2 regions of the Brachybacterium sp. sponge genome follow, and region 1 is predicted to be linked to the other one. Evidence: predicted binding sites of a transcription regulator. Region 1 holds the regulator's gene; the other holds the start of a gene.
The links. Region 1 encodes HrcA, which represses chaperone genes, less so after heat shock. Its sites were predicted from a motif close to TTNGCACTCGNNNNNNNCGAGTGCNAA; they were not measured.
Positions count from the first base shown of each region.

Region 2: a site for HrcA is predicted at 8,593-8,619, ahead of groL (chaperonin GroEL). Genes of this name have one in related genera too.

Region 1 covers NZ_LRMP01000004.1:105,348-119,846, reverse strand. Annotated here, with positions in the region: gene A4A78_RS15045 (ABC-2 family transporter protein) at 1-614, opposite strand, end outside; gene A4A78_RS15040 (ATP-binding cassette domain-containing protein) at 611-1,606, opposite strand; gene A4A78_RS15035 (glycosyltransferase family 1 protein) at 1,603-2,724, opposite strand; gene A4A78_RS15030 (16S rRNA (uracil(1498)-N(3))-methyltransferase) at 2,795-3,583, opposite strand; gene dnaJ (molecular chaperone DnaJ) at 3,597-4,715, opposite strand; gene hrcA (heat-inducible transcriptional repressor HrcA) at 4,788-5,789, opposite strand; gene A4A78_RS15015 (DUF3097 domain-containing protein) at 5,933-6,829, shown strand; gene A4A78_RS15010 (DUF4870 domain-containing protein) at 7,033-7,956, shown strand; gene A4A78_RS15005 (iron chaperone) at 8,175-8,465, opposite strand; gene hemW (radical SAM family heme chaperone HemW) at 8,492-9,649, opposite strand; gene A4A78_RS14995 (MOSC domain-containing protein) at 9,646-10,431, opposite strand; gene lepA (translation elongation factor 4) at 10,428-12,311, opposite strand; gene A4A78_RS14985 (M23 family metallopeptidase) at 12,487-13,149, opposite strand; gene A4A78_RS14980 (alpha-E domain-containing protein) at 13,168-14,085, opposite strand; gene A4A78_RS14975 (circularly permuted type 2 ATP-grasp protein) at 14,072-14,499, opposite strand, start outside.
Region 2 covers NZ_LRMP01000002.1:343,756-358,254, reverse strand. Annotated here, with positions in the region: gene A4A78_RS09660 (hypothetical protein) at 45-524, shown strand; gene A4A78_RS09655 (endonuclease/exonuclease/phosphatase family protein) at 543-1,361, opposite strand; gene A4A78_RS09650 (CPBP family intramembrane glutamic endopeptidase) at 1,445-2,290, shown strand; gene A4A78_RS09645 (TRAP transporter large permease) at 2,379-3,698, opposite strand; gene A4A78_RS09640 (TRAP transporter small permease) at 3,702-4,316, opposite strand; gene A4A78_RS09635 (TRAP transporter substrate-binding protein) at 4,313-5,386, opposite strand; gene A4A78_RS09630 (SRPBCC family protein) at 5,506-5,967, opposite strand; gene A4A78_RS09625 (hypothetical protein) at 6,062-6,427, opposite strand; gene groL (chaperonin GroEL) at 6,777-8,411, opposite strand; gene A4A78_RS09615 (LytR C-terminal domain-containing protein) at 8,825-9,445, opposite strand; gene A4A78_RS09610 (DUF3263 domain-containing protein) at 9,508-9,891, opposite strand; gene A4A78_RS09605 (uracil-DNA glycosylase) at 10,025-10,702, shown strand; gene treS (maltose alpha-D-glucosyltransferase) at 10,819-12,597, shown strand; gene A4A78_RS09595 (hypothetical protein) at 12,906-14,499, shown strand, end outside.

The DNA.
Region 1 (14,499 bases):
GAGCTGAACTGCACGAACATCCGGTAGATGTGGAAGGCGCCGGAGACCTCGAGGGTCCAGAAGCCGACCAGCCCGATCATGAAGTTGAGGATCTGGGCGATCGTGAATCCGAGCAGGATCGAGAGCGCGAAGGCGAGCCCGGACAGGGGCGAGCCGGGCGCGTCGAGCGCTCCGAGGAGCAGGCCGACGCCGAGCGCGATCCCGGCGGCGGGCAGCTGCGCGGCGGCGGCGCCGGCCTGCTGCGCAAGCGTCATCGGCACCGCCGAGAGCGGCCGCATGACATCGAAGGCGATGGCGCCGGTGCGGAGGCGGCCGTACAGGGTGTCGTAGACGAAGGGCTGGAACACGGTGGCGATGACGGCGCCGAGCACCGCGTAGGTGATCGCGTCGTCCTGGCCGACGCCCGCGACCTCGGTGCGGGCGCCGTACACCGCGGTCCACACCAGCATCACGAGCACCACCTGGAGCGTCGCCCCGATGATTCCGCTCCAGGTCGCGGCGCGGAACACGAACTGCGCTCGCCAGGCCTGGCCGGCGCAGGCGAGCAGCGCGCGAGAGCCCGCAGCGGTCCCGAGACGCGCGGGCACGATGCGCTCGGGGGCGGCAGCGCTCATCGGCGCGCCTCCCCGTCGAGGTAGATCTGCCGGATGACGTCCTCGACGCCGGGCTCGCGGGAGGTGATGTCGGTGACCTCGAGGGCGGTGGTGATCCGGTGGATGGCGGCGGGCGCGGAGATGACCGCGGGGTCGAAGCGGAAGGTGGCCAGCAGGTCGTCTCCGTCGGGTCGGCTGCCCGTCAGCTCCGGCCCGTCCACTCGGAGGTCCTCCGGCACGTGCGGGGCGCGCACCACGATCTCGCGGTAGGGCGCGTAGCGGGAGCGCAGCGCGTCGAGGCCGCCGTCGTACAGGATCCGTCCCTCGTCGATGATCACGACCCGCTGTGCGAGGTGCTCGATGTCGGCGATGTCGTGGGTGGTCAGCAGCACGGTCGTGCCCTCGCTGCGATTCTGCTCCGCGATGAACTCGCGGATGCGCACCTTGGCGACGACGTCGAGGCCCACGGTCGGCTCGTCGAGGTAGAGCACCGGCGGGCGGTAGAGCATCGCGGCGACGAGGTCACCGCGCATCCGCTGACCGAGGGACAGGGAGCGCACGGCGGTGTCCATGAACGGTCCCATGTCCAGGAGGTCCACGAAGACGTCGAGCGAGCGGAGGTAGTCGGCGCGGTTCAGTCCGTACAGGCGCGAGATCAGCTCGAAGGACTCCCTCAGCGGCAGATCGGTCCACAGCTGGGTGCGCTGGCCGAACACCGCGCCGATGTTCAGGGCGTTCGCGCGCCGGTCCTGCCAGGGCACGATCCCCTCGACCTCGATGTGGCCGGAGGTGGGCACGAGGATCCCGGTGAGCATCTTGATGGTGGTGGACTTCCCGGCGCCGTTGGGGCCGAGATAGCCGACGATCTCGCCATCGTCGACCTGTAGAGAGACGTCGTCGACCGCCCGCGAGACGACCTTCCCGGTGCTGAGGAAGGAGCGGATCCCGGAGAACCTTCCGTCGACCCGGCGCGGCCTCGTGAACTCCTTGACGAGATGCTCGGCCCGGATCATCGGGGTGATCCGGCGAAGCGGTCGATCGCCGTGCGCAGCCCCTCGACGGTGGCCTCGGCGGTACGCTCCCAGCCGAAGCCCGCGGCCCGAGCCAGGCCCTGAGCACGCATCCACTCCCGCTTCGGCCCGTCGCCGAGGAGCGAGGCGATCCCCTCGCGCAGGCCGTCGACCCCGGGGCGGGCGTACTCCGCCGCCTCCCCGAGCACCTCGGCGAGGGCGGAGTTGCGGGAGGTGAGGACGGGCGCGCCGGAGCTCATCGCCTCGAGCGGACCGAGCCCGAAGCCCTCGTACTCGCTCGGGTAGACGAACAGCTCGCAGCGGCGGTACCAGGCCGGCAGCTCCGCGTCGGGGATCCGCCCGGTGAGCAGGATCCGCTCGCGGACCGGGCTGGCGGCCTGCAGCGACCGTGCGCGCTCGTCGTCCCGGACCCCGACGAGCACCAGGTGCATCTCCTGCGGTATCGCTTGCTCCAGGGCGAGGCTCGAGAACGCCTCGATCAGGTGGTCGAGCCGCTTGCGCCGATGGCTGCCGCCGACGTTGAGCAGGTAGGACGAGGGCGCCCCCGCCGGCGGCAGGGATCCGGGCTCACCCACGAGCCGCGGCGCGAGCGGGGTGACCGCGACCGGCGCCTCCGGGTTCCAGCGCTCGATCGCGTCGCGACGGGTCGACTCCGAGACCGCGAGGACGACGTCGGCGACCGAGAGCGCCCGCAGGGTCTGCTCGCGAAGGTAGTCACGGGTCTCCGCGCCGTAGAACTGCGGAAAGCGCTCGAACATGTCGTCGTGGACGGTGACGGCCTGGGGACGATCGTGCCCGGGTGGGAGCATGAACGCCGGCCCGAGGTGCACCTCGGACGCGATCTCGTCGAGGGCGGCCGGGAGCACACGGTCGGTCCAGGTGACGCCTGGGCGCTCCCCCGCCACGTCGAGGAGCTCGAGCCGGTGGATCCTCGCCGAGGCGGGGAGGTCGGCGAACTCCGGGAGCGGCTGCGCCTCGGGCAGGAGGATGTCCAGCTCCACGTCGTCCCGGGCGGCGAGAGCGGAGCAGAGACCGCCGATGTAGCTGATGAATCCCCCGAAACCGGGGCTGGCCACGAAGGCGTCGACGCTGACTCGCATGGGTCACGAGCCTTGCAGGGAGACACCGGGCGCACAAGCGGTTTCCCGGAATCCCCTCGGATCCGACGGCTCAGCCCCAGCGGCCCACCAGCGCGCTGAGCACCGCGAGGGCTGCGGGGCCGGCGGTGGAGGAGCGCAGCACCTCGGGGCCCAGCAGCACCGTCCGGGCACCGGCCTCGCGCAGCGCCTCCAGCTCGGACTCGTCGATCCCGCCCTCGGGGCCGACGACCACGACGATCTCCTCGATGCCGGCCTCGCTCGCACCGCGCAGCTCCTCGGCGAGGCTCATCACGCCGACGGACTCCTGCTCGTGCAGGACGAGCACGAGAGTCCCGTCGGCCGCGCGGGCGCGCAGGTCCTCGACCAGCGCGCTCGTGGTCATCGGGGCGTCGACGGCGGGGATGCCGGGCCGGCGGCACTGCTTGACGGCGGCGCGGGCGGTGCCCTCCCACTTCGCGCGGCCCTTGGCGAGCTTCTCCCCGCGCCACACGGAGACGGAGCGCTTCGCGATCCACGGGACGATGCGGTCGACGCCGAGCTCGGTCGCGGATTCCACGGCCTGCTCGTCGCGGCCGCCGGTGGCGAGGGCCTGCACCAGCGCGAGGCGGGGCAGGCGCTGCACGGCCGGGGACGGATCCGCGAGCAGGCGCAGGTCGAGCGCCTCCTTGCGGGCGGCGGTGACCTCGGCGAGGACCTGTCGGCCGGGGGCGTCGGTGAGGAGCAGCTGCTCCCCCACCCCGATCCGGGCGACCTTGGCCGCGTGGCGGCCTTCGTCGCCGGCGAGCTCGAGCTGGTCTCCCTCACGGGCGGCGGCGAGGGCCTCGTCGAGGATCAGGAAGCCGGGCGGGGTGGTGGGCACTGGCTCTCCCGTCTCAGAGGTTCAGGCGCTCGCGGAGCTTCGCGAACGGGCCGCCGTGGTTCTTGGGGCGGGTGGCCTCGTCGCCGCGGAGGGCGGCGAAGCGCTCGAGCAGCTCGCGCTCCTCGTCGGTGAGCGCGGTGGGCACGTCCACGTCGAGGACCACGCGGATGTCGCCGCGGCGCTCGCGGCGCAGCGGGGTCACGCCGAGGCCCTTGAGGAGGATCTCCTCGCCGGGCTGGGCGCCGGGGCGGATGGCGAGCTCCTGCTCCCCGTCGAAGGTCTCCAGCGGGATCGTCGCGCCGAGCGCGGCGGTGGTCATCGGCACCGCGACCGTGGTGACGAGGTCGTCGCCGGAGCGGTCGAACATCTCGTGGTCCTTGACGGACAGCTCCACGAAGAGGTCGCCGGAGGGGCCGCCGGCCTCGCCGGTCTCCCCCTCGCCGCGCAGCTGGATGCGGGTGCCGTTCTCGACGCCGGAGGGGATGCGCACGGTGACGGTGCGCTCGGTGGCGGTGCGGCCGTGGCCGGAGCAGCCGGTGCAGGGGCTCTCGATCACGTCGCCGTGGCCCTCGCAGGTGGGGCAGGGCGCCATGGTGACCATCTGGCCCAGCAGCGACTGCTGGACGCGCTGGACGTGGCCCGAGCCGTTGCAGGCGGTGCAACGGGTGGGGCTGGTGCCCGGCTCGGCGCAGGAGCCGGAGCAGCGCTCGCACAGCACGGCGGTGCGGAAGGTGACCTCCTGCTCGGTGCCGAAGACGACGTCGCGCAGCTCGATCTTCACTCGGCGCAGCACGTCGCCGCCGCGGCGCTGGCGCGGGACGGGGCCCTGGTTGCGCCCGCGCATCCCGGAGGCTCCGGCGAACATGTCGAAGATGTCGTTGAAATCGAAGCCGGCGCCGCCGCCGGGGAAGCCGCCCATGCCCGGGCCGCCTCCCATGTCGTACTGGCGACGCTTGTCCGCATGGGAGAGGGTCTCGTACGCCTGGGAGACCTTCTTGAACTTCTCCGCCGCCTCCGGGTCCGGGTTGACGTCCGGGTGGAGGGTGCGGGCGAGCTTGCGGTACGCCTTCTTGATCTCCTCGGTCGAGGCGTCGCGGGAGACGCCGAGCAGCTCGTAGTAGTCGTCGTTCACAGGCGTGGGTCCTTCACAGGGGGTCGGAGTTCGGTGACGGCCGGCGACGGGCGCGGAGGCCCGCCGGCGCGGTCATTCGAGGAATCGGGAGACGTAGCGGGCGATCGCCTGGACGGTCGAGATCCCGGCCGCGTAGTCCATGCGGCTGGGGCCGAGGATCGCGAGGTGGGAGCCCGCGCCGTAGCCCGCGCCGACGAGCGCGGCCTGGTGGAGCGCCCGGTCGTGGAGCTCGGTGCCGATCCGCACCTGCACATCCCCCGGGGAGACGTGCATCTCGGTGAACAGGCGCAGCAGCACCAGCTGCTCCTCGAGGACGTCCAGCAGCGGCTCGACGTCGCGGGCGAAGTCCTCGGCGGAGCGGGCGATGTTCGCGGTGCCCGCCATCATGATGCGGTCCTCGGCGCGGGTCGCGGCCAGCGCGGTGAGCGCCTCGGCCACCTCCGCGGCGGCGGGCCGCTCAGGGACGGGCAGGGACTCGAGGTAGTCCGTCAGCGGCACGGCGAGGTCGGTGACCTCCCGGCCGGCGACGGCGCGGTTGAGCTGGTCGCGCAGCGCCGCGTAGTACTCGGCGGGGCGACCGGCGACGACGGGGACGGTGCGCTGGTCCACCCGCCCCGACTCGGTGATCAGCACGACCAGCAGCAGCGAGTCCGCGACCTTCACGAGCTCGACGTGGCGGATGCGGGCCTGGCGCCGGGCCGGGTACTGCACCATCGCGACCTGCTGGGTGAGCTGGGCGAGGAGGCGCACGGTGCGGGCCAGGAGCTCCTCGACGTCCCCCGCGTCCTCGAGCAGGGTGCGGATCGCTCGCTTCTCGGCGACGGAGAGGGGCTTGACCATCGCGACGTGGTCGACGAAGGCGCGATATCCCTTGTCGGTGGGGACGCGGCCGGCGGAGGTGTGGGGCTGGTGGATCAGCCCCTCCTCCTCGAGGACGGACATGTCGTTGCGGACGGTCGCCGCGGAGACGCCGAGCTCGTGCCGCTCCAGCAGCGACTTCGAGCCGACGGGCTCGCGCGTGGAGACGTAGTCCTCGACGATGGCGCCGAGGATCTGGAGCTTGCGGTCGTCCATGTCGTGCACCTCCTGCCGCGCGGTCCGGCACCGGGGCGTCCCGGCGCCCGGGTCTCCCTGGACATTGGCACTCTCCCATGCCAAGTGCCAATCGTACGCGTACGCGGCGTGCTTCGCAGGGAGGCGTTCGCCACGGGACTACAGTGTCCGCCGTGTCCACCCCGCCTGCTCGCTTCCCCGACCGGTACGGCGCCGATGTGCTCTCCTCCGGTCCGCCCGCCCATCACCGCCGCCGCCCCGTCGGCCGCGAGGTCCCCGCGCAGCGCGACCTCGTCGTCGAGGAGGCCTCGACCGGCTTCACCGGCGCGATCACGCGCGTGGAGAAGACGGCCGGGGAGCTGATCGTCGAGCTGGAGGACGGCCGCGGCCGACGCCGCACCTTCCCGCTCGGGCCGGGCTTCATGATCGACGGGCAGCCCGTCGTTCTCACCCGCCCGCAGGCGGCGCAGAAGGCGCCGGTCCGCAAGCGCTCCGCCTCCGGCTCGGTGTATGTCGAGGGGGCGAAGGCGCGCACCGCACGTGCGTCGCGGATCTGGGTCGAGGGCACCCATGACGCGGAGCTGGTGCAGAAGGTGTGGGGCCACGACCTGCGGATCGAGGGCATCGTCGTCGAGCAGCTCGAGGGCGCCGACAACCTCGCAGAGCGCGTGCGCGAGTTCGGCCCCTCCCCCGGCCGCCGGCTCGGGATCCTGGTGGACCACCTGGTGAAGGGGTCGAAGGAGTCCCGCATCGCGGCCGAGGTGATGGCCCTGCCGGGCGCCCGCGGGAACGTCACCGTGCTCGGCCACCCGTATGTCGACGTGTGGCAGGCCGTGAAGCCCGCGCGAGTGGGGCTGAAGGAGTGGCCGCACATCCCCAGGGGGACGGACATCAAGGTCGGCTCCCTCGCCGCGCTCGGCTGGCCCCACGAGGACAAGGCCGACATCGGCCTGGGCTGGAAGCGGATCCTCTCCACGGTCCGCTCCTACGCCGATGTCGAGCCGACGCTCTCGGGGCGCATCGAGGAGCTCATCGACTTCGTCACCGTCGACCAGGGCTGACCGAGCCGCGGCACGGGATGGGGAGGCGAGCCGTCGATGCGCCTCTCGGCGCGGCCGACGGCGACTCTCGGGAGTCCACCAGGGGGATATCCCCCAGCGGATGCGGCGGACCGCCGCGCTGACCGCGGGGTCTCCGGCTCGTTAGGGTGAACCCGTCACCCGAGACGACGGCCCCCGCGCCGACCGAGACGAAGAAGGATCCCATGAGCCAGACTCCGCATCCGCACGACCCGTACGGCACCGAGCCCGGCACCCCCGCCTCCGACTCGCTGCCCGAGCAGCCTGCCGCGCGCCCGGCCTCGGACCACCTCGACATCGACACCCCTGCCGCCCCCGCGCCGCAGGAGCAGGGCAGCGCGACCTCGGACCCGTCAGAGCATCCCTACGATCCGTTCGCGCAGTCCGCTCCCAGCGCGCAGCCGGCCCCCGCCGCGCAGCATGATCCCTTCGCGCAGCAGGACCCCTACGCGCAGCCGGGCTCCGCTCAGCAGGCGGATCCCTACGGGCAGTCCGCGAGCTCGGCCGCTCCGGCCGCAGCGCCGGCCTCCCCCTACGGGGCGCCCTCGCCGTCCCAGCCCTCCGCGCAACAGGCCCACGCCCAGCAGCCGTACGGGCAGCACCATGCTCCGCACGCCCAGCAGCACGCTCCCTACGCCGCCCACGGACAGACCTCAGCCGGAGGAACCATGAACCCCGACCAGGCCCCCGCCCACGTCAAGGGCGTCTTCGACGGCCCGCTGATCGGCCAGCCCACCACCGAGTCCGACACGAAGCTGTGGGCGATGTTCGCGCAGCTCTCGGCGATCGTCGGCTACGTGATCGGCGCCGGCTTCCTCGGCTGGCTCGGCCCGCTGATCATCTTCCTGGTCTACAAGGACCGCAACCGCTTCGTCCGCTACAACGCGGCGGAGGCGCTGAACGCGGCGATCGCGACGCTGATCGCGGAGATCGTGCTGGGCATCGTCTTCGGGATCATCACGATCATCACCCTCGGCTTCGGCTCCGTGCTCTTCGCCCTCATCGGCGTCCCGGCGCTGGTGCACATCATCTTCGCCATCATCGGCGCGGTGAAGGCCAACCAGGGCGAGTGGTGGAACTACCCCGTCAACATCCGCCTCGTGAAGTGATCCGCGTCCGCAGCAGCTGAGTCACGGCCGACGGCCGGACGCTGGAGCCCCCGGGAGTCGCTCCCGGGGGCTCCTGCATGTCGCGGCGCGGGCGACCGACCTCGCGCACCACAACCGGATGCCGCGCGCCGGAACTGGATACCGCGCGCCCGGGCCGGACGCCGTGGGCCAGGACTCGACACCGCGCACCGGGTCCTGCCGCACGGCGCCGCGGCCCGTCACATCCAGTTCACGCCGTCCTGCTCGAACTCGGCCAGACGGTGACGGGCCATGCGGCGCAGCAGATCCTCGAGGACCGGCGCGTCGTAGGGGAGCTTCACGCTGCCCTTGCCGGTCTCGAGCCCCTCGAGCTCCGCGGCGAAGGCCTCCTTCGCGCTCGGGGTGACGGTGAAGTTCGCGTGCGCCTTGTGGGCGCTGATGACGAGCAGGATCGTGCCGCGGGGGTGGACGAAGGCGGGGCTGCCCCCATCGATCGCCTCGGTCGCCTCGGACTCGACGGGCTCGGTCATCGAGATCGTTCCGCGGCCGACGGGTCTCAGGGCACGAGGTCGCGGATCACCGCGTCGGCGAGCAGACGCCCTTCCCTGGTGAGGACCGCGCGGCCTGCGGCGAGGGCGTCGGGATCGAGGTGGCCCCGATCGCGGTGCACCTCGAGCATCGAGCGGTTCTGCTCGGGCACGACGTCGACGGCGAGGCCGTCGGCGATCCGCAGCTCGAGCATGATGCGCTCGACGAGCCGGTCCTCGGCGGCGACCTGCTCGCGGTCCGCGACGGGCAGTTCGCCCGAGGCGAGCATGCGCGCGTAGCGGCTGGGATGCTTCACGTTCCAGGAGCGCAGGCCGTCGCGGTGGCGGTGGGCGCCGGGTCCGATCCCCCACCAGTCCCCGCCCTTCCAGTAGGCGAGGTTGTGGCGGGAGCGGTGCTCGGGGGTGCGGGCGAAGTTGGAGACCTCGTACCAGGTCAGGCGCGCCTCGCGCGTGAGGTCGTCGACGAGCTCGTACTTGTCGGCCATGTCGTCGGGGTCGGGCGCCTCGATCTCGCCGCGGCGCAGCTGCCGGGCCATGGCGGTGTTGCCCTCGATGATCAGCGAGTAGGCGGAGAGGTGGTCGACCTCGCAGGCCAGGGCCGCGCGCACGGAGGTCTCGACGTCGGCGACGGTCTCCCCCGGCGTGCCGTAGATGAGGTCCAGGCTCACCTGCAGCCCGGCGTCCTTCGCCCACTGGACCACCTGCGGCACCCGTTCGGGGTCATGGGTGCGGTCCAGGGTCGCGAGCACCGACGGGACCGCGGACTGCATGCCGATCGAGACGCGGGTGATCCCGCCGTCGGCGAGGCGCGAGAGCGAGGCGCGGGTGACCGAGTCGGGGTTCGCCTCGGTGGTGACCTCGGCGTCGTCCGCGAGCGGGATCAGCGAGCGGAGGTGGTCGAGCATCCGCACGAGGTCGTCGGCGGGCAGAAGGGTGGGGGTCCCGCCGCCGAAGAAGACGGTGGAGATCTCCTCGTACTCGTACCCGGCCGCGCGGTCCGCCGCGAGGGTCAGGTCCATCTCGGCCATCGCGTTGTCCGAGTACTCGGCCTGGGACCCGCCGCCGCCCAGCTCGGCGTTCGTGTAGGTGTTGAAGTCGCAGTACCCGCAGCGCACGGCGCAGAACGGAACGTGGATGTAGGCGGAGAGGTCCTTCACGGCCGTCACAGCCCGAGACCGAGACCGAGGCCCCGTCCGGTGGAGCGCAGCCGCTCCGGGAAGTCCTCGCGCTCGCCCGCTCTGGCGAGCGTCTTCTGCGCGGCGCCGACGAGGGTCTCGTACAGCACGGTGCCGCTCGCCTCCGCCCAGTCGAGCAGGGCGCGGGCCTGCGCGGCGTCCAGTCCCCGGAAGGCGTCGGCGATCGTCACGCCGTGGTCCGGCCGCTCGAGCACCTCGATCGCGTCGCCGGCGCGCACCTCGCCCTCGACGAGCACGCGGAAATAGGCGCCGGCCCGGCCCTGGTCGGTGAAGGCGCGGCCCCAGCGGCGGTCCCCCATCCAGGCGGCGAAGGTGCCGCAGGGGTTGCGGGGGCAGGTCGCCTCGAGCTCTGCGCCGCCGATCCGCCAGCGCTCCCCGATCACCGTGCGGTCGGTGTCCTGGCCGACGGTGGCGAGGTTCTCGCCGAAGAACCCGTCGGGCAACTCGTGGCCGAGCGCGGAGGCGTAGGCCTCGCGCACCTCCCGAGAGTAGGCGTAGACGGCCTTGAAGATCCCGCCGTGGTGCTCACGGTCGCCCTGCACGTCGCCGAGCACGCCGTGGGTGAGGAGCGTGACGGAGCCGCCCGCCGGGCGCTTGTCGATCCCGCTCATGAGGGAGCGCTCGCGCACCTCGAAGAGCTGGGCGACCGTGCACACCGCCCCGAGCCGGCCGCCGCCGGGTTCGAAGGCGACCTCGAGCGGGTCGAGGCGGCGCGGGGCTGTCTCGGGCAGCGGGCCGGGCGCGGTGCTCACTTCTTCTTCTTCTCGTCCTTCGAGGGCTCGGAGGCGTCGGAGGAGAGCGCGGCGATGAAGGCCTCCTGCGGCACCTCGACGGAGCCGATGTTCTTCATGCGCTTCTTGCCCTCCTTCTGCTTCTCCAGCAGCTTGCGCTTGCGGGAGATGTCGCCGCCGTAGCACTTGGACAGCACGTCCTTGCGCATGGCGCGGATGTTCTCGCGGGCGATGATGCGCGAGCCGATCGCGGCCTGGATCGGAACCTCGAACTGCTGGCGGGGGATGAGGTTCTTGAGCTTGCCGGACATGTCCACGCCGTAGGAGTAGGCCTTGTCGCGGTGCACGATCGCGCTGAACGCGTCGACCGGCTCGCCCTGCAGGAGGATGTCGACCTTCACCAGGTCCGCGGTCTGCTCGCCGGAGACGTCGTAGTCCAGCGAGGCGTAGCCGCGGGTCTTGGACTTCAGCTGGTCGAAGAAGTCGAAGACGATCTCGGCCAGCGGCAGGGTGTAGCGCAGCTCGACGCGGTCCTCGCTGAGGTAGTCCATGCCGCCGAGGGTGCCGCGCTTGGACTGGCACAGCTCCATGACCGCGCCGATGAACTCGCTGGGCACGAGGATCGTCGCCGAGGCGACGGGCTCGCTGATCTGGTTCACCTTCCCCTCGGGGAAGTCGGAGGGGTTCAGCACCTCGATCTCTGTGCCGTCCTCCATCACGACCTGGTAGACCACGGAGGGGGCGGTGGAGATGAGGTCGAGGTCGAACTCGCGCTCGAGTCGCTCGCGGATGATCTCCAGGTGAAGCAGGCCCAGGAAGCCGACGCGGAAGCCGAAGCCGAGGGCGGTGGAGGTCTCCGGCTCGTAGACCAGAGCGGCGTCGTTGAGCTTGAGCTTGTCCAGCGCATCGCGCAGCACGGGATAGTCGGAGCCGTCGATCGGGAACAGGCCCGAGTAGACCATCGGCTTGGGATCGGCGTAGCCGGCCAGCGGATCGGTCGCGCCGCGCACCGAGGTGGTGATCGTGTCGCCCACCTTGGACTGGCGCACGTCCTTCACGCCGGTGATGAGATAGCCGACCTCGCCGGCGCCGATGCCCTGGGTGGGGTGCGGCTCCGGGGAGCTCACGCCGATCTCGAGCAGCTCGTGGTGGGCGCCGGTGGACATCATGTCGATCCGGTCGCGGGCCTTGAGGAAGCCGTCGACGACGCGCACGTAGGTGACGACGCCGCGGTAGGTGTCGTAGACGGAGTCGAAGATCATCGCGCGGCAGGGGGCGTCGACCTGCCCCTCGGGGGCGGGCAGGGTGCGCACCACGTGGTCGAGCAGCTCGGGCACGCCCACGCCGGTCTTCCCGGACACGCGCAGCACGTCCTCGGGGTCCACGCCGACGAGCTGGCCGATCTCGGCCGCGTACTTCTCGGGCTCGGCGCCGGGCAGGTCGATCTTGTTCAGCACCGGGATGATGGTGAGGTCGTGCTCCATCGCGAGGTACAGGTTCGCGAGCGTCTGCGCCTCGATGCCCTGCGCGGCGTCGACCAGCAGGATCGCCCCCTCGCAGGCGGCAAGGGAGCGGGAGACCTCGTAGGTGAAGTCCACGTGCCCGGGGGTGTCGATCATGTTCAGGGCGTAATTGACGCCGTCGACCTGCCAGGGCATGCGCACGGCCTGGGACTTCACGGTGATGCCGCGCTCGCGCTCGATGTCCATCCGGTCGAGGTACTGGGCGCGCATGGCGCGCTCCTCGACGATCCCGGTGATCTGCAGCATCCGGTCGGCCAGCGTCGACTTGCCGTGGTCGATGTGGGCGATGATGCAGAAGTTGCGGAGCCGCTCCTGGGGCGTCGACGCGGGAGCGATGTCCCGTGCCTCATCGGCAGCGATCCTCGGGGTCACCGGCATTCGTCCTCTCGTCGATGGTGTGCCGGGCGCGCATGCGCCGGGCATCGGTCCATGGTCTCATGTGCCGCGCGCGCCTCGGTGTCCCGGGGACGGCCGATGGGCCGACGTCACAGCGAGGCCGACGGGATCACCCGGCCGGGCGCCCGTCCCGGAGGAGGGCACCGGGCCGGGACGGTCACCGCCCGTCGGCCTCCCCCGCGCCCGCCAGGCGCTGACCAGCCCGCGGCACACCGCCGGGGAAGGTGAGGGGCAGCGCCGCGGCCGTGCGGGGGTCGAGGCCGTCCATCGCCTGCAGATGCACGTGCGGCTCCATGCTGTTACCCGAGTTCCCGCACCGGGCGAGCACCTCCCCCGCCGCGACCCGCTGTCCGATACCCACGGCGATGCTGCCCTGCTGCAGATGGCACAGGACGACGAACGCCGCCCGGCCGCCGCGGGCGACCTCGAGGACGACGTGGTTCCCGGCGAGTCCCTGCCAGCCCCGGCGCAGGCGACGCCGCTGCGTGAGCGCGTAGAGCACCGACGGCAGACCGCGATGGGCGCGATGGTCGGCTTCCCCATCGTGGACGTGCCGGACGGTCCCGTCGGCCGGGGCCAGCACCTCCAGGCCGAAGCCCGCGAAGCGCTCCGGCGGCTCGGGCAGCAGGAACGACATCGGCGCGTACGGCGCCGTCCGGCCCCGGTCGTCGAGGGGCACCAGGTCGATCGCGTACGACGAGGCGCCCAGCGTCGTCCCGTGGCTGGGGACGTGGTCCGCCGGGCTGTTGCGCACCAGCGCCGCCCCGCGCAGCGGGCTCACGAGCCCCAGCGGGCCCCTCGCCCCTCTCGCCGCGCTCACCCCTGCTCCGCGGCGGGCTCAGGCGGCGGGGTGGAAGTAGGTGGTGCCCAGCGATCTCGTGACGGCGCCGGTGACGCGCTGGAGCTGCTCCATCTCGTCCTCGAAGTCCTCGGTGATGTCCTCGAGCTGGCGGAAGCGCAGGCTCGCGAGCGCGCGGCCGACGATCCTGCGGCCCGGCTCGGCGGTGCCGAGGCGGTCGAAGCTATTGCCGTGGAGCTTGGCGAGGGTCTCGAGCGCCTCGTCGATCTCGCTGAGGCAGTACGCGGCCGAGCGCGGGAAGATCGAGTCCAGCAGCAGGAACTCGATCGCGCCGGAGACGCGCACGCGGCCGCGATACGAACGGATGTACGCCTCGTGCGCGCTGCAGGAGCGCAGCAGCAGCACGGTCGCCGCGTCGGAGGTGTCGGAGAGGTCGTGGGCCTGGAGATTGCGGGCGAGCATGTCGACCCGCTCCAGCAGCTGGCCCACGCGCAGGAACAGCCACGCCTCGTCACGCGTCATCGACGCGTCCAGCAGGCCGTTGACCATGGCGCAGCGGTCCTTGGCGAACTGGAAGGCGCCGTGCATGCGAGAGGGCCGCACGCCGCGCGGCATGCCGAGGGTGGCGCTGTTCAGCGACTCCCACACCTCCGTGGACAGCGCCTCGCGCACACCCCGGGCGTTCTCCCGCGCGGCCTGGAGGGCGCCGGCGACGGAGGAGGGGTTCGCCCGGTCGGTGACCAGGCGCTCCAGCACCCGCTGCACCGTCAGGTCCTCGGCCGGCACGTCGGTGACGCCGAAGATCCCGTACACGCCCGCGCAGGAGTCGACGGGGTCGAGGGAGGCGTCCTCGGTGATCGACTGGAGCGACACGCCCAGGATGCGCGCGGTCTGGTCGGCCCGCTCCACGTAGCGGCCGATCCAGAACATCGCGTCGGCGATCCTACTGAGCATCATGGCGGTCCTCCTCCTCGTCGTCGGCCTCGATGATCGGGATGGCGGAGGTGACCGGGTCCGGCTCGACCTCCCGCTCCTCGCCGTGCTCCTCGCGGGGGTCGTCGAACTGGTCGCGCGTGTCGTCCGTCGGGTCCTCGATCCCCTCCTCGTCCTGGTCGGCGAGACCCGAGGCGGCGGCGCCGGGGCGGCCGGCGGCGAGCACCCAGGTGTCCTTCGAGCCGCCGCCGCGGGAGGAGTTCACGATCATCTCCCCGCGCGGCAAGGCGACGCGGGTGAGCCCGCCGGGCAGCACCCACACGTCGTCCCCGCTGTTCAGGGCGAAGGGGCGCAGATCCACATGGCGGGGCTCGGGCCCCTCCTCCACGAGGGTGGGGATGGTGGAGAGCTGGACGACGGGCTGAGCGATCCAGCCGC
Region 2 (14,499 bases), on a different contig from region 1:
GCGGGCTGAGGGGCGGGGACACCGACCGGGACGAGCCCGACTGGGTGCAGGACGAGGCCTCCGAGCGGTACTTCCGGCCGGACCTCGTCGGACACTCCCCCGAGCTCGTCGAGGTGCACTTCCCCGTGCTCGAGGGCGTGGGAGCGGTGACCGTCGCCGAGGGCCGGTTCACCGACCCGTACGAGAGGGTGCCGATCCCCGCTCAGGACGACTACTGGTGGCAGGCGGTGATCGAGCTGGAGCCCGCGCAGGTCGACGAGCTCGTCTCCGCCACGGCAGCGGCCGGCGCCTCCGACCACGGCGGGGCGGGCGCGCCGGAGCCGGTCTCCGAGGACGAGGTGCTCGACGCGCTCGTCCCCACCCTCGAGGGCGAGGTCCAGGACTGCCCGGGCGGCTGGGTCGACGTGTCGCCCGCGCTCGCCCAGGAGAAGGGACCGGACGTCTCCGACGCGGGCGACCTGCTCGAGCTCACCGCCGTGTGCGCGGGCGGGTCGCAGCTGCTCACCTCGGCCCGCGACATGTGAGACGGGACGGGCGGCGCGTCAGCGCCCCGTCGGCCGCACCCGCGCGGTGACCGTCGCGTGGTCGCTCGCCGCACGGCCCTCCAGCAGCGGCACGCGGGCCGCGTACTCCTCGACGACGAGGTCGCGGACGAGGATCCAGTCGATCCGGGTACCGCCCACCTCCGGGGTGCCGTAGTCGGGGAAGGTGCCGATGTCCTCCCCCACCTGCGCGGCGGCGACGTCGTGGGCGTCCTCGAAGCCGGCGTCGCGCAGCACCCGCCACGGGATGCTGTCGCCGCCTGCGGCGTTGAAGTCGCCCAGCAGCACCACGGGAACGCCGTCGGCGGCTTCGCGCAGGTGCTGGGCGAGCAGTCCGGCGCCCTTCGCCCTCGCCTCGTGCCCCTCGTGGTCCAGGTGCGTCACCGCGGCGACCAGCTCGCCGCCGCTCTCCCGGTCCCGCACCCGGGCCCACACCGCGATCCGCGGGCACATCCCGTCCCAGCCCGTCGATCCGATCCGGTCGGGCTCCTCGGAGAGCCACAGCTGGTCCCAGTCCAGCAGCTCGAAACGGTCCCGGCGCAGCAGCAGGAGGTTGTGCTCCCCGCGTCCGCCGCCCTCGCGGCCGATGCCGAGGCGCAGGTGGGTGGCGGCGAGCGTCTCGTCGATCACGGGGATCTGCGAGGCGAGCACCTCCTGCAGGCCGACGATGTCCGCGTCGGCCTCGCCGAGGAGCCGGGCGAGCACCGGGGCCCGCTCGGGCCAGTGGTCGGCCTGCCCGGGGAGAGTGCTCTCGTCGTGGTACCGGATGTTCTGGGTGAGGAGCGAGAGGGCGGGCAGCTGCGCGTCGGTGGGTGCCATCGCTCCATCCTCGCGCACGACGGGCGCGGCCCGATTCGGCGGGAGCGGTGCCGCCGCCGCGCCGCGCCTGCCATGCTGAGGCCATGACGACGCCGTCGGCCGACGCCCCCGCGGATCCCGCGGACCCCGCGGAGCCCGCCCCCGCCTCGCGCCTCGCGCTGCTGCCGGCGATCGGGGTATCCGCCTCCGCGTTCCTGCTGTTCGCCCTGCAGCTGTCCGGCTGGGGTCACCTGCTGCTGGCCCTCAGCCTGCTCGGCGCGGTGCTCGTCTCCCGGGAGCTCGCGAAGGACCTCGCCCTGATAGGGGTCGGCATCACGATCGTCTCGACCACCTCGGTCGTCGCCTCGGTGGACTGGGACCGCTTCCTCACCATCGGGGCCGTGCTGCTGCTGGCGGTGCTGGTGCCCGTGCTGGTGGACCGCCTGCTGCTGCGCCGGCGCGCGATCCGGTTCCCGCTGCGCACGGGCGAGCCGTGGACCCGCCTCGAGAAGGGCTACATCGTGGCCGTGCCCTTCCTGGGCTGGCTGATCCTGCCGTTCTACTTCATCACCTCGGGCGTCTACCGCAACTGGCCGCACCTGGCCGACGGCGGGGAGGTGGCGCGCTTCTTCGCGGGCGTGAACTTCGTGGGCACCTGGGACGAGCTGTTCTTCATCTGCACCTGCTTCGCGCTGCTGCGCCGGCACTTCGGGGTGTGGACCGCGAACCTGCTGCAGGCGACGATCTTCGTGTCGTTCCTGTGGGAGCTCGGCTACCAGGCCTGGGGGCCGCTGCTCACCGCGCCCTTCGCGCTGCTGCAGGGCTGGCTGTTCGCCCGCACCGGCTCGCTGCTGTACGTGCTGATCGTGCACCTGCTGTTCGACGTGGTCGTCTTCCTCGCGATCGTGCACGCCCGTCACCCGGGCGCGATCCCGATCTTCCTCGTCTGAGCGGCCGCGGACCGGACGGCGAGGACCCCGCCGCCCGACCCTCCCTGCGAGGATCGGACGACGGGGTCCGCGACGGCGACGGCGGAAACTACTCCGCCGCGCTGCTCATGCCCAGCAGGTCCGGCAGCAGCATCGTGATCTGCGGGACGAACACCACCAGCAGCAGTCCGATCAGCAGCGCCGCGAAGAAGGGCAGCATCTGCCTGATCACCGGCTCGACCCTCACGCCTCCGACCTTCGCGGCGATGAACAGGATGTTCCCCACCGGCGGGGTGATCGTGCCCAGCGAGAGGTTGAAGGTGATCATCAGGCCGAAGTGGATCGGGTCCACCCCCAGCTCCAGCGCGATCGGCAGGAAGATCGGCGTGAAGATCAGGATCGCCGGCGTGGGGTCCATGAAGGCGCCCACGATCAGCAGGATCACCATCATCAGCAGCAGGATCACCGTCTTGGAGTCCGCCAGGCCCAGCAGCGCCGAGGAGATCGACTGCGGGATCATCGCGTAGGACAGCACCCAGCTCAGCGCCGAGGACACCGCCACCAGCAGCATCACGACCGCCGTGGTGCGGGCAGCGCCCGCGATCACGGTGGGGAGGTTCTTCAGCGTGAGCTGGCGGTAGACGAGCCCGAGGACGAACGAGTAGGCCACGGCGATCACCGCGGACTCGGTCGCGGTGAAGAACCCGGCCAGCAGGCCGCCGATCACGATCACGATCATGAGGATCGCGGGCACGGCCTTCAGCAGCGTGGTGTTCGCGAGGCCGAAGGGGACCTTCTCGCCGCGGGCGCTCATGCCCGGACGGGTGCGAGAGAGGATCGCGACGACCACGAGGCAGGCGAGCACCCACACGAGGCCCGGGCCGTAACCCGCGACGAACAGCGTGGCCACGGAGGTCGAGGAGACCAGCGAGTACACGATCAGGGTGTTCGACGGCGGGATCATCATGCCGGCCGGGGCGGAGGCCGCGTTCACGGCCGCGGAGACCGAGGTGTCGTAGCCCTCGCGCTTCATGCGCGGGCCGAGGGTCGAGCCCATCGCCGCAGCCGACGCGACGGCCGCGCCGGAGACGGAGCCGAACAGCGCGTTGGCGACGACGTTGGTCTGGGCGAGGGAGCCAGGCATCCGGCCGACCAGCACCTTGGCGGCGTCGATGAGCCGTTCGGCGATGCCGCCGGTGTTCATCAGCGATCCGGCGAGCACGAAGAACGGGATCGCCAGCAGCGTGAACGAGCTGGCGCCGGTGAACATGCGCTGGGAGGCGACGAACACGGCCTGCTCGGTGCCGACCACGGCGGCGAGCGCCACGATCGAGGGGAGGCCGATCGCGATCGCGATCGGGGCGCCGACGCCGATGAGCACGACGACTCCGGCGATGAGGATGACTCCGGCGAGAGTTGCGGGATCCACGGCTCAGGCCTCCTTCTGCTCGGTCGGGCTGGTCGGGGAGGCCGGGGTCGGCCCGTCGGCCGACGCGCGCCCGCCCTCGGGCGCGCCGTCCGCGTCGGCGCCGGCCGACTGGAGCGCGGCCTCGGTCTGGGCGTCGTCGCCGGCGAGCATGTCGTCGCCGCGCGCGGCGCGCACGAGGTCCTCGAGGGCGAACAGGGCGATGAGGACGCCCGCGATCGGCAGGGCCAGGTACATCTGCCCCACGGTCACCGGCAGGCCCGGGATCGCCTGGTCGAAGGAGATCGACATGCCGCGGATCCCGCCCCAGACCAGGCCCAGCAGCGCGAAGGCGAGGACGGAGAGCTCGACGAGCACGGACGTGATGCGCTGCGCGGGACGGGGCACCAGGCGGGCGAAGAAGTCCACCGCCACATGGCCCCGCTCCCCGAACACCATCGCGACCGAGAACAGCACCAGCCAGATGAACAGGTACTGCGAGACGGTGGTGGTCCAGCCGCTGGGCGATTGCAGCACCTGGCGGGTGAACACCTGCCAGAACACCACGAGCACCAGCACCACGAACAGGGCGATGCTGATCCAGGTCAGGCCCTGGACGGTCCTCCTGCGCGGCGCGCTCATCGCTCCACCCCCATCTCGTCGGCGAGCGCGCGTACGCGCTCGTACAGGTCCTCGTCCTCGGGGCTGTCCAGGAAGGAGCGCCCCACCTCCTCGATCGCCGGGGTGAACGCCTCGGGATCGGGCTCGGTGATCTCCACGCCGGCCTCCTCCATCGCCAGGATGCTGGCCTCGGTCTCCTGCGCCCACAGCGTCACGAAGTCCTCCTGCGCGGCGGCGAAGGACTCGGTGAACGCGGTCTGGTCGGCCTCGTCCATCTCCTCGATCCGGTCCATGTTGGCCATGACGTAGTCCAGGCCGACGAGGTGGTTGGTGAGGGTGAAGTGCGGGGCGATCTCGTAGTGGCGCTGGGTCACGTAGCTGACCTCGTTGTTCTCGGCGCCGTTGAGCACCCCGGCCTGCAGGGCGGTGTACACCTCGCCGTAGGCCATCGGGGTGGGCGAGGCGCCGAGCGCGCGGGTGAGCGCCATGAAGACGTCGGACTCCTGGACACGGATCTTGAGCCCGGCGAGGTCCTCGGGTCCCTCGATCGGACCGCGGTCGGTGTAGACGTGGCGGGAGCCCTGGGTGAAGCCGCCGAGCACGCGCAGGCGGCGCTCGTCCTCGAGGGAGGAGAACAGCTCGCCCACGATCGAGTCGTCCTTGAGCACGGCGGTCTGGTGCTCGATGTCCACGAAGGCGCCGGGCAGGTTCAGGGGCCGGAACGCCATGGAGAGGTTCTCGACCTGCGGCGCGGAGATCACGGCCATGTCGACGCTGCCGTCGGAGACGAGCTGGACCACCTCCTGCTGCGCGCCGAGCGCCTCGTTGGCGTAGACGCGGGCGCCCCAGCGTCCCTCGGTCGCCTCGGCGAGCTTCTCGCCGAAGGCCGTCAGCGCGAGATAGCTGGGGTGCGTCTCGGTCTGGTTCAGGGAGATCGTCAGGATGTTCTCGACGTCGGTGGCGGCGCCGGCGTCGTCCGGTGCGCAGCCGCCGAGCGCGAGCGCTCCGGCGCCCAGCAGCGGGATCCCTGTCAGCAGTGTGCGCCGCGCCGGGCGTGGCGTCGGCGGTCTCGGGGTCGTCCTCGACCTCATGCGTTCCTCCTCCTCAAGGCGTCGAGGAGTCGCACAGCGGCGTCCTCGACGGGGTACGCCGCCCATCCTGACCGCGAACGCGGCGGACCGCCGGTCCTTGCCGGAGGTTTCCCGAGTGGTCAGCGGGCGGTGAGCACCTCGCGGATCGCAGCGAGGGTGGCGGGGATGCCCTCCCGTGCCGCCGCATGGCGGATCGCGATCTCCTCCTCCGCCCGCTCGCCGTAGCGCTCGACGAACACCTCCTCGAGGCGCGCGGTGGTGCGGGTGTACTCGATCAGTTCGGTCCCGCCGCCCGGCGCGGGACGCATCCGGTACCCCCATTCGGCACGGCCCGGCCCGACGGACCAGGCGAAGTGCTCCCCGGGAACGTCCGCGACCACCTCGGAGACGGTCTCCCACTCCCGCTGCGGGGTGCGGTTGTGGCCGATGAACCGGGCGCCGACGCCCCGCCGCTCGTCCTCCCACTCGCAGCGGTGGCACTGTCGGCTCCACTCCCCCGTCCGGGTGACGTCGCTGAGCAGCGCGTGCACCTCCTCCGGGTCGGCGTCGACGTGGATCGAGTCCTGCAGCTCGTAGGTCATGGCGACATTGTGTCGTGCCTGCCGACCAGCGCACTGTGCGGCCGCTCGCTCATTCACCGGGCGGAGTCGTCCTCCGGCCCTCCGGGGGAGACGATCAGCGGACCTCGCTGAGACGTACCCGGACGGTCCGCGGGTCCGCGTCGTCGACGAGCACCATGCGCTCGAAGGCGCTCCCCTGTATCGACGTCTCCTCGATCCGCCAGGTGTCCGGCACATCCTCGATGTCCATGGCATCCTTCACCTCCTGCGGCGTCACCCAGGCCCGCCCGATCCCGCCGGGGTCGCCGTAGCTGTCGACCATCCAGCGCTCGAGCTCGTCGGCAGGTGCCTCGAACCTCACTTCGACGGCCCATGCCTCGAACTCCGAGATCGTGGCGCTCTCGACCAGCTGCACCTGCGCACCCTCGGGGGGCGGGGCGAGTTCCGCGCACTCGAGGACGCCGTCCACGGTGTTCGGCACGTCGTGCGACGCCGTCGTCGACGGCCCCGGGTCCTCGGCATGGTCGACGCATCCGAGGAGCGACAGCACCAGGGCCGATCCCGCGGCGACGAGGACCCGACGTCGCCTCACCGCATGCGCTTCTCGGACCATTGCTCCCCCGGTGTCTTCCGCCCCAGGTGCTCACCGTAGGCCTGGCCCGGGCCCCCGTCGATGGGGAGGACTCCCCTCCTCGGCGCCACAGCGACGAGCCCCGACCCTCGCCAGAGGATCGGGGCTCGTCGAGCGCTCGGGTGGAGCGGCAGGTGATCTCGCGATCTGCTGGTCTCCTACCGGCTCGCTGCGCTCGCCAGTACGTCGACCAGCGAGATCACATCATGCCGCCCATGCCCCCCATGCCGCCCATGTCGCCGCCGGCGGCCGGGGCCTCGGGCTCCGGCTTGTCGGCCACGACGGCCTCGGTGGTGAGGAATAGGCCCGCGATGGACGCCGCGTTCTGCAGCGCGGAGCGGGTCACCTTGACGGGGTCGATGATCCCGGCCGCGACCAGGTCCTCGTACTCGCCGGTGGCCGCGTTCAGACCCTGGCCGACGGGAAGGTTCTTGACCTTCTCCGCCACGACGCCGCCCTCGAGACCGGCGTTGACCGCGATCTGCTTGAGCGGGGCCTCGATGGCGACCTTGACGATGTTGCCACCGGTGGCCTCGTCGCCCTCGAGGGCGAGCTTGCCGAAGGTGTCCGCACCGGCCTGCAGCAGCGCGACGCCGCCACCGGCGACGACGCCCTCGTCCACGGCGGCCTTGGCGTTGCGCACGGCATCCTCGATGCGGTGCTTGCGCTCCTTGAGCTCGACCTCGGTCGCGGCGCCGGCCTTGATGACGGCGACGCCGCCGGCCAGCTTCGCGAGGCGCTCCTGGAGCTTCTCGCGGTCGTAGTCCGAGTCGGAGTTCTCGATCTCGGCGCGGATCTGGGAGACGCGGCCGGCGATGCGGTCGGCGTCGCCGGTGCCCTCGACGATGGTGGTCTCGTCCTTGGTGACGACGATCTTGCGCGCCTGGCCGAGCTGCTCGAGACCAGCGGTCTCCAGCTTGAGGCCGACCTCCTCGGCGATGACCTGGCCGCCGGTGAGGATGGCCATGTCCTCCAGCATCGCCTTGCGGCGGTCGCCGAAGCCGGGGGCCTTGACGGCCACGGACTTGAAGGAGCCCTTGAGCTTGTTCACCACGAGCACCGCGAGAGCCTCGCCCTCGACGTCCTCGGCGATGATCGCCAGCGGCTTGCCGGCCTGGATGACCTTCTCCAGCAGCGGCAGAAGGTCCTTGACGGAGGACACCTTGGAGGAGAGCAGGAGGATGTAGGGATCCTCGAGCACGGTCTCCTGGCGCTCGGCGTCGGTGACGAAGTACGGCGAGATGAAGCCCTTGTCGAAGCGCATGCCCTCGGTGAGCTCCAGCTCGAGGCCCATGGTGTTGGACTCCTCGACCGTGATCACGCCCTCCTTGCCGACCTTGTCGAGGGCCTCGGCGATGAGCTCGCCGATGGCCGGGTCGGCCGCGGAGATGGCGGCGGTGGAGGCGATCTGCTCCTTGGTCTCGATCTCCTTGGCCTGCTTGAGCAGGGTCTCGGAGACCGCGGCCACGGCCTGGTCGATGCCGCGCTTGAGCGCGATCGGGTTGGCGCCCGCGGCGACGTTGCGCAGGCCCTCCTTGACCAGGGCCTGGGCGAGGACGGTGGCGGTGGTGGTGCCGTCGCCGGCGATGTCGTCGGTCTTCTTGGCGACCTCCTTCACCAGCTCGGCGCCGATCTTCTCGTAGGGATCGTCGAGCTCGATCTCCTTGGCGATCGACACGCCGTCGTTGGTGATGGTGGGGGCGCCCCAGGACTTCTCGAGCACGACGTTGCGACCCTTGGGGCCGAGGGTGACCTTGACGGCGTCGGCGAGCTGGTTCATTCCCCGCTCGAGGCCGCGCCGGGCCTCCTCGTCGTAAGAGATGAGCTTGGCCATTGTGGAATCTCTCCCGTGTCTGTGATGTCCACCCGGCCCAGTGCCCGCGACGGACGGGAGCCGGCTCCGTGTTCATGTCCCACGGCGCCGACGCCCTCACGGGGCCGGAATGTTCAGGTCCCGGTGCGCGGAGGCTATGCGCGGGGGCTGTCACTCCCGTGCACCGAGTGCCAGATCATCATAAGCACTCTGCCCCTGAGAGTGCTAACTCTCCGCGAGGAGCGGACACGGCCCCGTCGGTCGGGCCGGACGTCGCCCGGGGGACATCTCGCCGACCGGTGCCGGCGGGCTCGCCGGACGGCGCCGACGGGCGCGCGCCCCGACCCGGCCGCACTCCCCGCACGCGCGGACGCGCCGCCCCTCCCTGAGGAGGAGCGGCGCGTCGCGGGGCCGCAGCGGCGTGCGGGGAGGGGTCAGCCCTCGCCCTCGCCGCCCTGATCACCCTGGTCGCCGTCGCCGCCGTCGCCCTCGTCGCCGCCGTCACCGGGCTCGGTGACCGCGATAAAGGTCAGGGGCGAGTCGTACTCGTCGCTCTGGCGGGCCTCGCCGGCGCCGACCTGCTCGGCGAGCGCCTGGGCGGTGTCCGCGTCGGCCTCGTCGCGGTAGAACACGACGGGCTCCTGCTGGGGGCTGTCGGCGGTGGCGACGCTGACGTCCTCCCAGCCCTCGCCCTGCAGCTCCTCCTGCCAGGTGCCGGCGAGGCCGTTGATGCTGCCGGCGTTGATCACCTGGACGGGCACGGAGAGGTCGGGCTCCGGGGCGGGCTCCTCCGAGGGGCTCTCCTCGGGGGCGGCCTCGCTCGAGGCGCTCTCGGACGCGGAGGCCGGGCCCTCGGCGCCGTCGTCGCCGCCGCCCATGCCGCCGATCACGAAGAGCAGCACCACCAGCAGCACCACGGCCGCGCCGATGATGATGATGTACAGCAGGTTCTCCCGCCAGAAGGGGAGCTCGGCGCGGTGGGCGCCGTGGAAGGTGACGGCGTCCGCCTCGTCGTCGAATCGGTCCGGCGGGTAGGGATACTGGGAATCAGCCACGGACCCATTTAACATGGTCGACCCGGATCGGGGGTGGAGCACACGCCCCGGAGACGGATGGCTCAGGCCACGCGATGGTCGCCGTCGAGGGAGGCGCCGCCGTCCTCGGAGGTGCGCCGGGCGCGGAGCCGGTTGACGACGGCGGGGGCCGCGCGCAGCGCCGCCGGCTCGTCGAGCAGGGCGTTCAGCCGCACGTAGTAGGCGACCTTCGACAGCCCGATCTCCTCGCGGATCGCCCGCTCCTTCGCGCCGACGTAGCGGAAGGTGCGCCCCTCGAGCGCGAGGATCCGCCGGTCCCGCTCGGTGAGCGCCCCCTGCGGCCCCGGCAGCGCGACCTCGGACGGCACGCGCTCGGACGCCGAGCTCTCCGACGACATGCGCTCCGACGACGGGGCGTCGGAGGGTCGCGCGTCGGCGCGGGCGGGCTCGTCGGAGGCGGAGGGCATGGACCGAGGCTACGCACCCGCGACCGCTCCCCCGCGCTGCCACGCCGCCGACCTGCGCAGGTCGTGAGGGATGCCTCGCCGGGAGGGGCCGACGCGCCCCGACGGCGCCGCCCGCGGATGGTTGACTGCCTCCATGGCTGCTCCCCTGACCGAGATCATCGCCCCCGACTGGGCCGAGGCCCTCCGCCCCGTCGAGGACCGCCTCCACGAGATCGGCGGCTTCCTGCGCGAGGAGGTCCGCGCGGGCCGCGGCTACCTGCCCGCCGGCGAGGCGGTGCTGCGCGCCTTCACCCGGCCGATGTCCGAGGTGCGGGTGCTGATCGTCGGCCAGGACCCGTATCCCACCCCGGGGCACCCGATCGGTCTGTCCTTCGCGGTGGAGCGGCACGTGCGCCCGCTCCCCCGCTCCCTGACCAACATCTACAAGGAGCTCGAGAGCGATCTCGGCATCGCCCCCGCCGCGCACGGCGACCTCTCCTCCTGGCAGGACCAGGGGGTGCTGCTGCTGAACCGGGTCCTCACCGTCGCGCCCGGCGCCCCGGCCTCCCACCGCCGTCGCGGCTGGGAGGAGATCACCGAGCACGCGATCCGCGCCCTGGTGTCCCGCGGCGGGCCGCTCGCGGCGATCCTCTGGGGCCGCGACGCGCAGTCGCTGATCCCGCTGCTGGGCGAGGTGCCGCATGTGGCGAGCCCGCACCCGAGCCCCCTGTCGGCCTCCCGCGGCTTCTTCGGCTCCCGTCCCTTCTCGCAGGTGAACGCGCTGCTCGAGGCGCAGGGCGCCGGACCCGTGGACTGGCGGATCGCGGACTGAGACCGGGGCGGGAGGAGACCGCACGGTCCGTCGGCCGCCGAAGGTGTCCGCGCCGCCGCGGCGGACACTACTGTGGGGGCATCGCGTCCGCCGTCCCAGCCGCCGTGGAGGTCCCGATGCCCCTGAACCCCGCCCAGTTCTCCCCGCAGGGCCCGGGGGTCGACTACGACCCGCACTGGTACCGCAAGGCCGTGTTCTACGAGGTGCTGGTGCGCGCCTTCGCCGACGGCAACGGCGACGGGACCGGGGACTTCACCGGCCTCATCGAGCGCCTGGACTACCTCCAGTGGCTCGGCATCGACTGCTTGTGGTTGCCGCCCTTCTTCGCCTCCCCGCTGCGGGACGGCGGCTACGACATCTCCGACTACGAGCAGGTGCTGCCGGAGTTCGGCTCGATCACCGACTTCGAGCGACTGGTCTCCGAGGCGCACCGGCGCGGGATCCGCGTGATCATCGACCTGCCGATGAACCACACCTCCGACAAGCACCCCTGGTTCCTCGAGTCCCGCTCCGACCCCGAGGGCCCCTACGGGGACTTCTACGTCTGGTCCGACACGGACGAGAAGTACCAGGACGCGCGCATCATCTTCGTGGACACGGAGGAGAGCAACTGGTCCTTCGACCCGGTGCGTCGGCAGTTCTTCTGGCACCGCTTCTTCTCCCACCAACCGGACCTGAACTTCGAGAACCCCGCGGTGCGCGAGGCGATGTTCGAGGTGGTGCGCTTCTGGCTGGACAAGGGCATCGACGGGTTCCGCGCCGACGCGATCCCATACCTCTTCGAGGAGGAGGGCACCGACGGGGAGAACCTGCCGGCCACCCACGAGTTCCTCGCCGAGCTGCGGGAGTTCGTGGACGAGAGCTGGCCGGGCCGCGTGATCATCGCCGAGGCGAACCAGTGGCCGGCCGACGTGGTGGAGTACTTCGGCACCCCTGAGCGGCCCGAGTGCCACATGTGCTTCCACTTCCCGGTGATGCCGCGGCTGTTCTACGCGCTGCGCGAGGGCAGCGCCCGGCACATCATCGACATCCTCGAGGACACCCCCGAGATCCCCGCCGGCGCCCAGTGGGGCACCTTCCTGCGCAACCACGACGAGCTGACCCTCGAGATGGTCTCCGGCGAGGACCGCTCGGCGATGCTCGGCTGGTACGCGCCCGATACGCGGATGCGCGCGAACGTCGGCATCCGTCGGCGACTGGCGCCGCTGCTGGACAACTCCCGCTCCGAGCTCGAGCTGATCCACGCCCTGCTGCTGTCCCTGCCCGGCTCCCCGTTCCTCTACTACGGGGACGAGATCGCGATGGGCGACAACATCTGGCTCGAGGACCGCGACGCGGTGCGCACCCCGATGCAGTGGACCCCGGACCGCAACGCCGGGTTCAGCGAGATCACCGACCCGGGCAAGCTCTACCTGCCGGTGATCCAGTCGCTCGTCTACCACTACTCGACCACCAACGTCGAGGCGCACATGGCGCACTCCGGCTCCCTGCTGCACTACGTGCGGTGGATGCTCGCGGTGCGCAAGGAGCACGACGCCTTCGGGCTCGGCGCGTACCGGAACATCCCGGCGGACTCCGAGCGGGTGCTCGCCTTCACCCGCACCTACGACGGCGCCGAGCACGGCGAGGACGCGGAGGCGCACGCCGAGACGCTGCTGTGCGTGTTCAACCTGTCCTCCCAGCCGGTCACCGCGAGGCTCGAGATGACCGGGATGGACCGGCGCACCGTCCGGGACCTCTTCGGCGGGCACGAGTTCCCGGCGGTGGACGAGGCCGGCACCCTCACCCTCACCCTCGGCGGGCACGGCGTCTACTGGCTGAAGGTGCGTCCGCTGGACGCCCACGGCGAGCCGATGACGACCACCACCGCGCTGCCGGTGATCGCCGCGGGCTGACCGCGCTGGACCCTGCCGGCGGGCGACGGCGCCCGCGCCCCTTCTGCCGCCTCTACGCGCGAGACCCCCGTCACATGTCTGCTCCGCGGGGCATCGAGAGGGCTGGGCGCGTGGTCGCCGCAGGTCAGGGTGCACCCCGGCCGGTCCGACGAGTGGGCCACGAGACCCCGGTGACCTGCAGGTCACCGTTGTGAGGGGCGGTCTCGCAGTGCCTCGGAGCGCGCCGGTGTGCCATTCTCATGGATCGGCAGGCCGCCCCCGCGAGCCGTGAGCGCCCTGCCGTGACCCCGTAAGGAAGGGAGAGCACGGTGGCAGAGCACCGTTCGACGGCGGAGGAGGCGGCCGATCCGGGCACGAGTCCGGAACGCCTCCTCGAGCTCACCGAGAAGCACCCCCAGCTGCATCGGCTGATCGTCATGAACCCCTCGGCCCCCGAGGTCGCGCGCCAGTGGATCCTGGCCACGAACCAGTGGGCGAAGCAGGCCTACGAGGCCGGCACCCTGCCGTCCGACGAGGACGGCGCCGCCGCCGAGACCGCGGGCGTGCCCGAGGGCGGGAGCACGGACGCGAGCGCCGTCGGGACGGCGGCCGCCCCCGCCGGCCCGGCCTCCGGCGATGCCCCGTCCGACGAGGACGACGACCTCGACGAGGGCGAGCCCACTCAGCTGCACCAGGTGGTCCCCGACGAGGATCAGGCGCCCGCGGACCCGGAGCAGACCGCCGCGCAGGAGTCGCAGTCCCCCGAGGAGCAGCCCGCGTCGCCCTCGCAGCCCGGACCCGATGACGACGCCTCCGCCTGGGACGAGGTCCCCGAGGCGCTCGTCTGGGGCACCGCCGCCGGAGCGACCGGCGCCGCCGCAGCCGGCGCCGCGGGTGCGGGAGCCGTAGGAGCCGACGCCTCCGCCGACGAGCGCCTCGGCACGACGCCGCCCCCGGCCCCGCCCGCGCAGCAGGCCCCCGTCGGCGGGCCGGCGTCTGCCGCGCAGCCGTCGCCCTCCACACAGGGCCCGACCGAGGGATCGCCCTCGGTACGGCTGTCGCCGAAGGCCTCCGTGGTCCCGCTCGGCGCCGCCCCTGGCATGCAGACGTCCCCGTCCGCGCAGACCTCTCCGGCACCGCGGGCCTCGCCCGCCCCGCAGGCCGGCCCGCCGACCCGGCAGATGCCGGCCGTCGCCGCATCCGCCGCCGCCACGGGCGCCGCCGCCTCACCGCACCCGACCGGCACCCAGGGCCCCTACGGACAGCAGCAGTACCCCTACGGAGAGCAGGGCCCGTCGTCCCAGGGCCCGGCGGCGCAGGGGCCCGCCTCGGCCCCGCCGCCCGTCGGCCGACCTCCCCAGGACGACGACGATTCCGACGACGGCAGCCGGAAGCGGGCCCTGATCGCCTGCGGCGGCTGCCTCGTGCTCGCCCTGATCCTGCTGCTCGTGATCGGGCTGGGTGCCCGCGCCCTGTTCGCTCCCGACGAGGAGCAGTACCAGCGCGACAGCTCGACGACCAGCGCCGAGGCCGCGCCGGAGGAGACCACCGAGGAGGAGACGACCGAGGAGACCACCGAGGATCCCGTCTCCCCGGCCCCCGAGGGCGCCGAGGAGATGTCCGAGCTGCGCTCCCCCACCGGCAACATCAGCTGCCACCTCGAGGAGGACTCCGTCTCCTGCTCCCTCGTGGAGCGTGACTTCTCCGAGGCGGGGCTCGAGGACTGCGAGAACGGACCGTTCTCGATCACCGTCGCGGGCGAGGACGCCGAGCGCGCCTGCGGCACGTCCTTCCTCAGCGACTCCGCGCCCACCCTCGAGTACGACCGCAGCGCACAGCGCGGCGACGTGGCGTGCACGAGCCGCTTCGACGGGATGACCTGCTGGAACGTCATGACCGGCAAGGGCTTCACGGTGAACAAGG